2 regions of the Pseudarthrobacter linnaei genome follow, and region 1 is predicted to be linked to the other one. Evidence: riboswitches for the same ligand, from Rfam matches in the RefSeq annotation. Region 1 holds a riboswitch; the other holds the start of a gene.

Region 1 (5,564 bases):
CTGGAGCGGATCGAGAAGTTCCTCAAGGACTCGGACCCCGCCGCCAAGGCAGCCATCGAAGCCGAAAAGCGCTAACCGCCAACAACAACGCGGGGTCACTTACGGCCCATTCCGCACACCGGGATGGGCGGGAAGTGACCCCGCGTTGTTTGTTAAAGTCCGACGGCGGGCGTCCACCAGTTGGGTGGGCGCCCGCCGTTGTCGTTTCGGAGAACTAGCTGGGCTTGGCCAGACCGGTGCGGGCCATGGCGTCCGCGTAGACGGCGCCCATCTCTTCAAGGTACTGCTCCTGGCGGGCCGGCGTGCCGGCGAAGGCGCGGCCGCTGAGCGAGCGGACCTTGTAGGTCTTGAGGCCGCGGCGCCAGATCATGGGCACCTCGGTCTTGAGGAGCAGGTTCGCGAGGCGGTTGGCTTCGGTGCCGTGCGCCACAATCACTGAGGCGCGGGGTACGACGGCGAGGAATTTCAGCAGAGGCTTCAGGCCTGCGGAAATCTGGTCCGGCGTGAACTTGCCGTTGGGCTCGCCTGGCACGTACCAGGGGTGGACGTTCCAGGGCATGACGTACTCGGGCCGCAGGCCGAGCTTCCACTGGACGCCGAGCAGGCGGGTGGCAGCTTCCTCGTCACCGGCGGTGATGAAACCCGACTCGTCCTCGGTTCCGATGTTGGAGAAGAGGCTGATGATCCGGCATTCGTCGACGTCGTGCAGCGGGTCCACGTACGGGACGTTCATGCCAGCTTTGGTTGCCTGCAGCGTGTCGCACAGTTCGTTGACTGCTGCAACGCTAGGTTCGTAGCGGCGGCTCAGAAGCTGTTCGCGTGAATTTTCAGTGGCCAAGGCTGTCATATATTGCTGAGTCTCCTGCGGGATTGGTAAAGCTGCCAGACCGTACGCGGCATGCCGGGTACCGGGGCATGACAAGTACGGTGTGGTTTGAAAATGTGGTGTGGACCGATTCCTGGTCGATCCTTATTAGTCTATCAAGCCCTGCGAAATGACGTTTCTGCCCAGACCCGGTCACCAGAGCCGCGCGGTGGCCCGGCGGGCGCCTTCCCCCAGGGATTCCAGCTTGGCAAAGGCGATTTGCGGGTGCACCCGTCCGCCGAGACCGCAGTCTGTGGAAGCAATCACATTTTCCCGGCCCACCAGCTGGGCAAAGCGTACGATCCGGTCCGCCACCAGGTCCGGGTGCTCGACGACGTTGGTGGCGTGGGAGACGACGCCGGGGATGATCACTTTTCCGTCGGGGAGCTGGGTGTCCTCCCAGACGCGCCACTCGTGCTCGTGGCGGACATTGGCGGCCTCGAAGGAGTAGCCGCCGGCATTGACCTGCAGTACGGAGCCGAGGATGTCCGCGAAGGGGATGTCCGTGGTGTGCGGGCCGTGCCAGGAACCCCAGCAGACGTGCAGACGGATCTGCTCCTGGGGGAGGCCGCGCAGGGCCCAATTGGTGGCTTCAACCCTGAGCTGGATGAATTTGAGATAATCCGCCAGAGCCGGTTCCGGGTTGATCTGGTCCCAGCTTTCGGCCAGCGACGGATCGTCGAGCTGGACCGTGAGTCCGGCGTCGACGATGGCCTTGTACTCCTCGCGCATGGCGTCCGCGCAGGCGTAGAGGAGTTCCTCATCGGTCTTGTAGTACTCGTTGGCGACGCGGGCGCAGGAGCCGGGGGAGAGGGAAGCGACGAAGCCCTCGGCCAGTCCGGCGGCGGCCAAGCCGGTTTTGAGGTTGGCGATATCCGAGCCCACGAGGGCCTGCCCGGTGTAGCTCAGCGGGCCGGCAATCTTTGGCTGCGTGACACTCTTGCGGTGGGCCAGGATCCCGGAGAACGGATCGTTGTAGGCCTCATTGAACTTCTGCCGGTCGCGCCGGTCCGGGAAGGAGGTCAGCACGATGTGGCCCGGCGTGGAGCGGTGCACCGCGGCGTCAGCCCAGCGGTCGACGTCCGTCGGCTCAAGGCCGCCGAGCCGGCTGAAGGAGTAGTTCCACCATGCGCCGTAGTCCACCGGGCCGGACATCGTATGCCCGTATTCGCCGTCGTTGGGGATGTCGATGCCGAGGTTTTTCTGGTGCTGGACGATGTCCACCACGGAGGTTTCCAGCAGATCCAGGAACTCGGGGGTGACGCCGTCTGCTTCCTTGGCCTCGTTCGCGGCGATGAGCTCGGGGGTGCGGGGCAGGGATCCGGCGTGCGTGGCGCGGATATGGTCGGTGTTCTGGCGCATGGGGCGCTTCCTTTCCATCGGTCCTGGCGGTAGCACCCTTTGCCGCCACAAGGCCGTGGCCGGGACAGGGTTGCTGCGGCGTCAATGGTCCAGGTCCCTCGGCCGCTCGGGATGGTCAGCTCTCACTTAATTCCACCCGGCCTGCCGGCGCAAGTGCGTGCGCCGAAGTTCCGCGGGCTGGACGCCGGGCCGCGGGCAGCGGCCGGCGGGAAGTCCATTGGATGGTCAAATGAACTGCCGCGACCGTGATCGGCTAAACTTGGGTGGTAAGAGCCCCGGACTCTGGCGTTGATGGTAAGAGCACAGCGGTAGATTCGGGGCATTCTCATGAACGGCGCTGAGCTCCGGTGACCACCCAGGTGAGTCACGCGGACTTCGGCCCGAACGAATGGGGGAGGATCCCATGCCAGCAATCGTGATCGTCGGAGCCCAATGGGGCGACGAAGGCAAAGGTAAGGCCACTGACCTGCTTGGTGGCCGAGTCGACTACGTCGTCAAGCCCAACGGCGGCAACAATGCCGGGCACACCGTCGTCGTAGGCGGTGAGAAGTATGAGCTCAAGCTCCTTCCGGCCGGCATCCTGAGCCCCAACGCGGTTCCGATCATCGGTAACGGCTGCGTGGTGAACCTCGAGGCGCTGTTCCAGGAGATCGACGGACTCGAAGCCCGCGGCGCCGACACCTCCAAGCTGCGTGTCTCCGCCAACGCCCACCTCGTGGCGCCCTACCACCAGGTCCTGGACAAGGTCACCGAGCGTTTCCTCGGCTCCCGCGCCATCGGCACCACCGGCCGCGGCATCGGCCCGGCTTACATGGACAAGGTGGCCCGCCTCGGCATCCGCGTCCAGGACGTCTTTGACGCCTCGATCCTGCGCCAGAAGGTCGAAGGGTCGCTGCGGCAGAAGAACGAGCTTCTGGTCAAGGTCTACAACCGCCGCGACATCGAGGTGGATGAGATCGTGGAGTACTTCCTGTCCTTCGCCGAGCGGCTCCGCCCGCTGGTCATCGACAGCACCTATGTCCTGAACACCGCCCTGGACGAGGGCAAGGTGGTCCTCATGGAGGGCGGCCAGGCCACCTTCCTGGACGTCGACCACGGCACCTACCCCTTCGTGACCTCCTCGAACCCGACGGCCGGCGGCGCCTCCGTGGGCTCGGGTATCGGCCCCACCCGCATCTCGCGCTCCATCGGCATCATCAAGGCGTACACCACCCGGGTGGGCGCAGGCCCCTTCCCCACGGAGCTGTTCGACGAGATGGGCATGTACCTGCAGAAGACGGGCGGGGAGTTCGGTGTCAACACCGGCCGGCCGCGCCGCTGCGGCTGGTACGACGCCGTGCTGGCGCGCCACGCCTCGCGCGTCAACGGGTTCACGGACTACTTCGTCACCAAGCTGGACGTGCTCACGGGCATAGAGCAGATCCCGGTCTGCGTGGCCTACGACGTCGACGGTGTCCGGCACGATGAGATGCCGATGACGCAGACCGAGTTCCACCACGCCAAGCCGATCTTTGAGTACTTCGAAGGCTGGACCGAGGACATCACCGGCGCCCGCACCCTGGAGGACCTCCCCGAGAACGCCAAGAACTACGTGCTGGCCCTCGAGAAGCTCTCCGGCACGCGCTTCTCCGCGATCGGCGTCGGCCCGGACCGCGACCAGACCATCGTGATCAACGATTTGATCAACGACTGACGCATCAGAAGCTGACGCACGACGGCGGCGGGTCACCTGAAAAGGTGACCCGCCGCCGTCGTTAAGCCGTCCCGCCGCAGTCCATCCGGGTCGCGGGTAAGGTGCGGGCTCGCCGTTTCGTTACGGCGAGCCCGCACGTTTGCCGCGAGTTCGGTAGCCGAACCCGCGGGAGGCGTTAGGCCAGGACCTGCCGCTTGGAGGAAATGACCCCGGTGTCGAAGCCGGCCAGGTGCAGGCCGCCGTGGAACCGGGCATGCTCAATCTTCACGCAGCGGTCCATCACGACGTCGAGCCCGGCAGCTTCCGCTTCCTTCGCGACGTCCTCGTGCCAGGAGCCGAGCTGCAGCCAGAGCGTCTTGGCGCCGGCGGCGATGGCCTCGTCCAGGACACCCGGCAGGTCATCGTGCTTGCGGAACACGTCCACGATGTCCGGACTCTCCGGCAGGTCCGCCAGTGAGGCGTACGTCGGCTCGCCCAGGATCTGTTTGACCACCGGGTTCACGAAGTACACCTTGTAGCGCGTGGAGGACTGCAGATAGGTTGCCACAAAGTAGCTCGCCCGGGACGGCTTGTCCGAGGCGCCCACAATCGCGATCGATTTCGCCTGCCGCAGCAGGTTCAGCCGCTCCGGTGCGGACGGCCCGGCCCAGGTACGGGTTTCTTCGCTGCTCATGACAGTGCTCCGATCGTGCAGGTGTCGGCCTCTGATGTGTCCGCGGAAGCGGCGCATCGCGCCGCCGAGGAACGAGGCGGTGTGTCTAAGCCGCGGGCGGACGCATCCGAGGCTGCTACCTCAGACGCCGTGTCCAGGGCCTGGTCCAGGTCCCAGAGGATGTCCTCGATGTCTTCCAGGCCGATGGAAATCCGGATCAGGTCCTCGGGGATACCGGCGGATTCGAGCTGTTCGGGGCTGAGCTGCTGGTGGGTGGTGGAGCCCGGGTGGATCACGAGGGTCCGGGAGTCGCCGACGTTGGCCAGATGCGAGGCCAGCTGCAGGGATTCGATGAACTTTTGGCCCGCGGCCCGGCCGCCTTTCACGCCGAAGGAGAACACCGAGCCCGGTCCCAGCGGCAGGTACTTCTTTGCCCGCTCGAAGTGCGGGTGAGAGGGCAGGCCGGAGAAGTTCACGTAGGCGACGCGCTCGTCCGCTTCGAGCCATTCCGCCACGGCCTGGGCGTTCTTGAGGTGTTCGTCCAGGCGCTGCGGGAGGGTCTCCACGCCCTGCAGGAGCTGGAAGGCAGACATCGGCGAGAGTGCGGGTCCGATGTCGCGCAGCTGCTCGCAGCGGAGCTTGGTCAGGAAGCCGTACTCGCCGAAGTTCTCCCACCAGGAGACGTTGCCGTAGGACGCCACCGGCTCGGTCATGGTGGGGAACTTCCCGTTGCCCCAGTTGAAGCGGCCGCTCTCGACAATCACGCCGCCGAGGGTGGTGCCGTGCCCGCCGAGGAACTTGGTGGCGGAGTGGATGACGATGTCCGCCCCGTGTTCGATCGGCCGCACGAGGTACGGGGTGCTCAAGGTGGCGTCGACGACCAGGGGGATGCCGGCGTCGCGCGCGACCTTGGCCAGCCCCTCCAGGTCCTGGACCTCCGAGGACGGGTTGGCCACCACCTCAACGAAAATCGCCTTGGTATTCGGCCGGAC
Region 2 (5,564 bases), on a different contig from region 1:
GAGTCTACGAAATGCGGCGGCCCGGTGGCGAAGATTGTGACGAACTTATGACTCGCCGTGTCTATCCCGTCGCCAATCCGGGGCGCCGGGCGCCCAGGACCCGGGGCCTGGGAGTCGGGCGCCGGCGGTGTTCAGGCGGTTTTGGCCGCGCGGAATCCGGCGTCAAGGTCCGCGAGGATGTCGTCGATGTGCTCCAGGCCCACGGAGAGCCGGACCAGGCCGGGGTTCACGCCGGCGACGGTCTGCTGTTCGGGGGACAGCTGGCTGTGGGTGGTCGACGCCGGGTGGATGACGAGGGAGCGCACGTCGCCGATGTTGGCCACGTGCGAGTGCAGTTCCAGGGCGTCGACGAAGCGCTTGCCCGACTCGGCTCCCCCCGCGATGTTGAAGGAAACGATGGCGCCAGTCCCCTTCGGGCCATACTTGCGGCCGCGCTCGTACCAGGGGCTGGACGGCAGCCCTGCATAGGCGACGGATTCGACGTCGTCCCTGGCCTCAAGCCAGCCGGCCACCTTGATGGCGTTGGCGACGTGCCGCTCCATCCTCAGGCTCAGGGTCTCGATGCCCTGGGCGATGAGGAAGGCGTTGAACGGGGACACCGCCGAGCCGAGGTCGCGCAGCAGCTGGACGCGCGCCTTGAGGATGTAGGAGAGGTTGGCGCCGAGGGCGCCGTCCTTGCCGAGGTCGCGGGCGTAGACCAGGCCGTTGTAGGTGGGGTCCGGGGTGTTGAAGCCGGGGAAACGCTCCGGGTCCTTGCCGAAGTCGAAGTTGCCGGAATCCACGATCACGCCCGCGATCGCGGCGCCGTGGCCACCAAGGTACTTGGTGGCGGAATGCACCACAATGTCCGCCCCCCACTCGATAGGCCGGATGAGGAAGGGGGTGGAGAGCGTGTTGTCCACTATCAGCGGGATCCCGGCCTCGTGTGCCACCTGCGAGATGCCCTCGATGTCCAGCACGTCCTGGCGGGGGTTGGAGACCACTTCGCCGAAGAACAGCTTGGTGTTGGGCTGCACCGCGTCGCGCCACTGGGCCAGGTTGTCCGGATCCTCGACGAAGGTGACGGAGATGCCGAATTTCTTCAGGGTGTGCGCCAGCAGGTTATACGTGCCGCCATAGAGGCTGGGGCTGGCCACCACATGGTCGCCGGCCTCGGCGACGTTCATGATCGCCAAGGTCTCCGCGGCCATGCCGGAGCTCAGCAGCAGCGCCGCGAGTCCGCCCTCCAGGCTGGCCACCCGCTGTTCGACGGCGTCCTGGGTGGGGTTGCCGATCCGGGTGTAGATGGGAGCCAGTTCGGCAAGGGCGAAGCGGTTAGCGGCGCTTTCGGCGCTGGGGAAGACGAACGACGTCGTCTGGTAGATCGGCAGTGAGCGGGCGCCGGTGGCGCTGTCCGGCTCCTGGCCGGCGTGGATCTGACGGGTTTCAAAGGACCAGGCGCTGGACATTGGGACACTCCTCAAGGGACCGGGCCCAGGCATCCCCCGGGCCCATTGGACCGGGGCTGCACTGGCGCCGCGCTTGCCGTCCGGCGGGTGCCGGTCGGCCAGGTCTTCACCCGGGGCACCCCACCGCGTGACGAGGGTTGCCGGCCAGCAAGCCGGGGCTGTGCGCTGGCACTCATGACCTGCCCCCAGTCTAGGAACCCGTTCCGGCTGTGGATACCTTTGTGACATGAACATGAAGTTGCACGGCCCGCGGGGACAAGAGAGCCCTGCCGTTCGCCGGGGTGACGCGGACCGATACCCGGCGGAGAAACCCCCAAAAGGACATCCCATCATGGTTAGGGCAGCCTAAGCTGAGAGCCGCATCACAAAGTGTCAAGATGAGGGCATGCGCATGGATCACGTCTCTTACGCCTGTGAACAAGATGGCCTAGCTGCCACCACCGAACGAATTGCGTCTGCCCTCGGCGTCGAAGCCGTGAAGGGCGGAGTACACCCCAGATTCGGGACCCGCAACATGATCATCCCGCTCGCGGGACACAAATATGTCGAGGTCGTGGAGGTCCTGAACCACCCCGCGTCCGACAAGGCCCCCTTCGGCCAGGCCGTCCGCGCCCGCTCCGAAGCAGGCGGCGGCTGGATGGGCTGGTGCGTCGAAGTTGACGACCTCGCCCCGTTCGAGGAGCGGCTCGGCCGCGCCGCCGTCAACGGCAACCGCAAGTTCCCGGACGGCCGAGAACTGGTCTGGAAACAGATCGGCATCCTCGGGCTCATCGCCGACCCCCAGGTCCCCTACATGCTCAAATGGGAAGGCGATCCGGACCTCCACCCGTCGAAAGCCTACGAGAGCAACGTCAAGATGTCCGCCCTCACGATCGCCGGCTCGGCAGGGCGTGTCACCGAATGGCTCGGTGTCCCGGTCGAGAAGCCGCTGGAAGACGTGGCCGTGAACTGGCTCGCTCCCCGCGGGACGCCCGGCATCCTCTCCGTCACCTTTGAAACGGCCTCCGGAGCCGTCACCATCTAACGCCCCACACTTCGGCCGCCATCAGCGGGTGCCAATGACGTCACCCACCGATGGCGGCCGATACTTTTTAACGCCGCCCCGGCCCCGGGCTGAGCTGGACGTGCTCCCGGCTTTTAGGGTTGGTGTGTGGTTTTGTGGTGTGCGCGGGGTCATCCGAGGCCGATGGACTTCCCGAACAGGCTGAAGCCGACGAACGCGACGACGTCCAGCACGGCGTGCGCAATCACCAGCGGCATCAGGCGCCGGGTCTTGATGTAGACGAGCGCGAAGATGACGCCCATGATGGCGTTGCCGATGAACGGCCCGAAGCCCTGGTAGAGGTGGTAACTGCCGCGCAGCATCGAACTGGCTAAGATCGCCAGCGGCAGGCTCCAGCCGAGCTTAGGGAGCCGGTCCAGCAGGTAACCCACCACGATCACTTCCTCCACTATCCCGTGCCGGATCGCGGAGAGGACCAGCACCGGGACCGTCCACCAGTAGGAATCCAGCGCGCTGGGGATGATCGCCGTCGTGATGCCCAGCGCCCGGCCCGCGGCGTACAGGCCCAGGGACGGGATGCCGATCAGCGCCGCCAGCCCGAACCCCTGCAGCAGGTCCCGGCCGGGGCGGGCGAAATTGAGGCCCAGTTTCTGGAACGCCGTGACGCCGCGGCTGCCGCCTCCGGACAGGCTTGACGTCCGGTGGTCGGTGAGGAAATAGAGCGCCAGGACCACCGGCACCAGAGCGAAGAAGATGTCCAGCAGCTGGTAGGTGAGATCGAAGTATTCGCGGTTGCTTTGCGACCGGTTCAGGGTGGAGGTGCCCTCCGCCAGCGGCGCCCGGGTCATCTTGTCCAGCAACTGGACGACCGAGTACACAGCGGACTGCCCCAGGGACAGGCCCAGGACGATCCAGACTTCTAAGCGCAGACGGCGGCGGGAGGGAACGAGCATGTTCCTATCTTGCCCGGTCTTGGCTTGCCCGGTCTTGCCCGGCTTGCCGCCTATGCTGGGGTTTATGAGTGCGCCCGGGAAAATCATCATGATCCGGCACGGCCAGTCCGCGGCCAACGCCGACACCTCGATCTACAACCGGGTGCCCGATTACCGGATTCCGTTGACCGACCTCGGCGTGGAACAGGCCCGGGCCGCCGGCGAGCAGGTCCGGCGGTTGCTCGACGGCCGCCCGGTGTGCGTGTACGTCTCCCCCTACCTGCGGGCCTACCAGACCCTGGAGGCGCTCAACCTCGGTGCGCTGGTGGAGCGGGTGATCGAGGAGCCGCGGCTCCGTGAGCAGGACTGGGCCAACTTCCAGATCGCCGGTGAGATCGAGGACCAGAAGGAACTCCGTAACGCCTACGGCCACTTCTTCTACCGCTTCCGCGAAGGCGAGTCCGGCTCGGATGTCTATGACCGGATCTCCTCCTTTATGGAGACCCTGTACCGGCACTGGTCCAGGCCCGGATACGCCCCCAACGCACTGTTTGTCACCCATGGGCTCACCATGCGGCTGTTCTGCATGCGATGGTTCCACTGGTCCGTGGAGTACTTCGAGTCGCTCAACAACCCGGACAACGCCGAGGTCCGCACCCTGTACCGCACCGGGGAGGGCAAGTACGAGCTGGACAAGCCGTTCAGCCAGTGGGAGGCCCGGCGCATCGATGAGACGGTGCTGGACGCCCCGCCGATGTTCTTCTAGCAGCCGCGGCTCATTCCGGGACCCGGGCGATCACCTGCCGGAACTTCCCGCTCAGGCCGCTTTGTTCCGGCGGTTCTTCCGCGCGGACGACGTCGACATTCCCCAGTTCCAACCCGGCAAGGTACTCCAGCAGCCTGCCGGACGCCGCATGCCACACCGCCGCGGCATCGGCACCGGGTTCCGGTTCGAGCCGGAGCCGGAGGGTCGCCGGACCTGTCTGGACAAGCTGGCCGCGGTGCAGTCCTGGCGTTTCGTTGACCACCGATCCGATGGCGAGCGGCAGGACCCGGACCGTGGTGCCGTCGGCGCCCAGCAGCCGCAGGACATCGTCACGGCGGCCCGCGACCCGGATGGCCGGCAGCGGGCTGCCGCACCCGCACGGGCCGGTCTTCGCCAGCACCGAGTCGCCGAGGTCGTAGCGGATGATCGGCTGCACGCGGTTGGCGAGGTTGGTGAGCAGCGCGGTGTGGGACGGCTCCCCCGGCGGTGTGGGTGAGTAGTCGGCCCCGACCGGTTCCAGGATGGCCCAGTCACTGTTGACGTGCAGCCAGCCGCGGGCGCAGTCGAATGCCAGCGGGGTGAACTCGGAGGCCGCGTAGGCATCGTGGACGGCAGCGCCGAACGCCTCCGCGATGCGGGCCCGCACGTCCGGGCCGCAGGATTCGCCGGCGAGCTCCACCACTACCGGTTTCAGGTGGAGCCGGCCGGCCACCTGCTCCTCGGCGAGCAGCGCGAGGGCACTCGGGTAGCCGGTGACGGCCGAGGGGTCGTAGTCGTTCAGGGCTGCCACGAGCCGCGCCAGCGGCTGCTGCACCGGGAACGCCCGGAACGCCCGCCGCCGCCACCCGCTGCGCCGGCGCTGCCATTGCACCCAGCCCGCCCCGGCGTAGTGTCCGCCCGTGCCCACCACAGCCGCCCAGCGCAGCCCGCGGCGGGCCATCGCCAGCAGCTCGGCCGGAGACAGCCAGGCCAGGTCGACGCGGAGGATAAAGGACTGGGAGACCGCCAGGGAACGCGGGTCGTGCACGAAGATCCCGGGGTGCCCGGTGGTGCCCGACGTGGTGCAGACGAAATACCGGCCCAGGAACGGCGTTCCGACCAGGGACGGATCGGCGATGAACGCCTCGACCCCGGCGCGGGTAACGGCGGGGTCGGTGACCCAGTCGTCGAAGTTGGCCATCAGCTCCTGTTTGGTGACCGGGGGCAGCTGCGCCAGGATGACGCCGCCGGAGAGCCGGGCGGGCGCCACGTCCCGGTACAGGTGCCGGTAGAACGGCGAGCTGGTCCGGGCGTGGGTGACGATCGCTGCCAGCCTGGCCTCGCGGCGCCGGGCCAGGCCGGCTGGCCCCTGGCGCTGGGCGCGCAGCTGATCGAGGGCGATGCCCAGTTCCTCCAACAGCCGGGCCACGGTTCCT

Evidence for each region. A riboswitch is a leader RNA that binds a small molecule or an ion and turns the genes downstream of it on or off. The one in region 1 is predicted to bind S-adenosylmethionine.
Region 2: it holds a riboswitch for S-adenosylmethionine, as region 1 does, so the genes downstream of both, ACZYZ3_RS10755 (bifunctional o-acetylhomoserine/o-acetylserine sulfhydrylase) here and ACZYZ3_RS19035 (cobalamin-independent methionine synthase II family protein) in region 1, are expected to answer to the same signal.

Annotation. Positions count from the first base shown of each region.
Region 1 is NZ_JBVAYX010000038.1:16,110-21,673, forward strand. Features, by position in the region: gene ACZYZ3_RS19025 (DUF3151 domain-containing protein) at 1-75, shown strand, start outside; gene ACZYZ3_RS19030 (uracil-DNA glycosylase family protein) at 215-847, opposite strand; gene ACZYZ3_RS19035 (cobalamin-independent methionine synthase II family protein) at 1,019-2,227, opposite strand; SAM riboswitch class I at 2,239-2,345, opposite strand; gene ACZYZ3_RS19040 (adenylosuccinate synthase) at 2,631-3,920, shown strand; gene ACZYZ3_RS19045 (CoA-binding protein) at 4,096-4,593, opposite strand; gene ACZYZ3_RS19050 (O-acetylhomoserine aminocarboxypropyltransferase/cysteine synthase family protein) at 4,590-5,564, opposite strand, start outside.
Region 2 is NZ_JBVAYX010000009.1:113,069-118,632, forward strand. Features, by position in the region: gene ACZYZ3_RS10755 (bifunctional o-acetylhomoserine/o-acetylserine sulfhydrylase) at 132-1,448, opposite strand; SAM riboswitch class IV at 1,513-1,628, opposite strand; gene ACZYZ3_RS10760 (VOC family protein) at 1,834-2,472, shown strand; gene ACZYZ3_RS10765 (CPBP family intramembrane glutamic endopeptidase) at 2,622-3,404, opposite strand; gene ACZYZ3_RS10770 (histidine phosphatase family protein) at 3,469-4,149, shown strand; gene ACZYZ3_RS10775 (phenylacetate--CoA ligase family protein) at 4,160-5,557, opposite strand.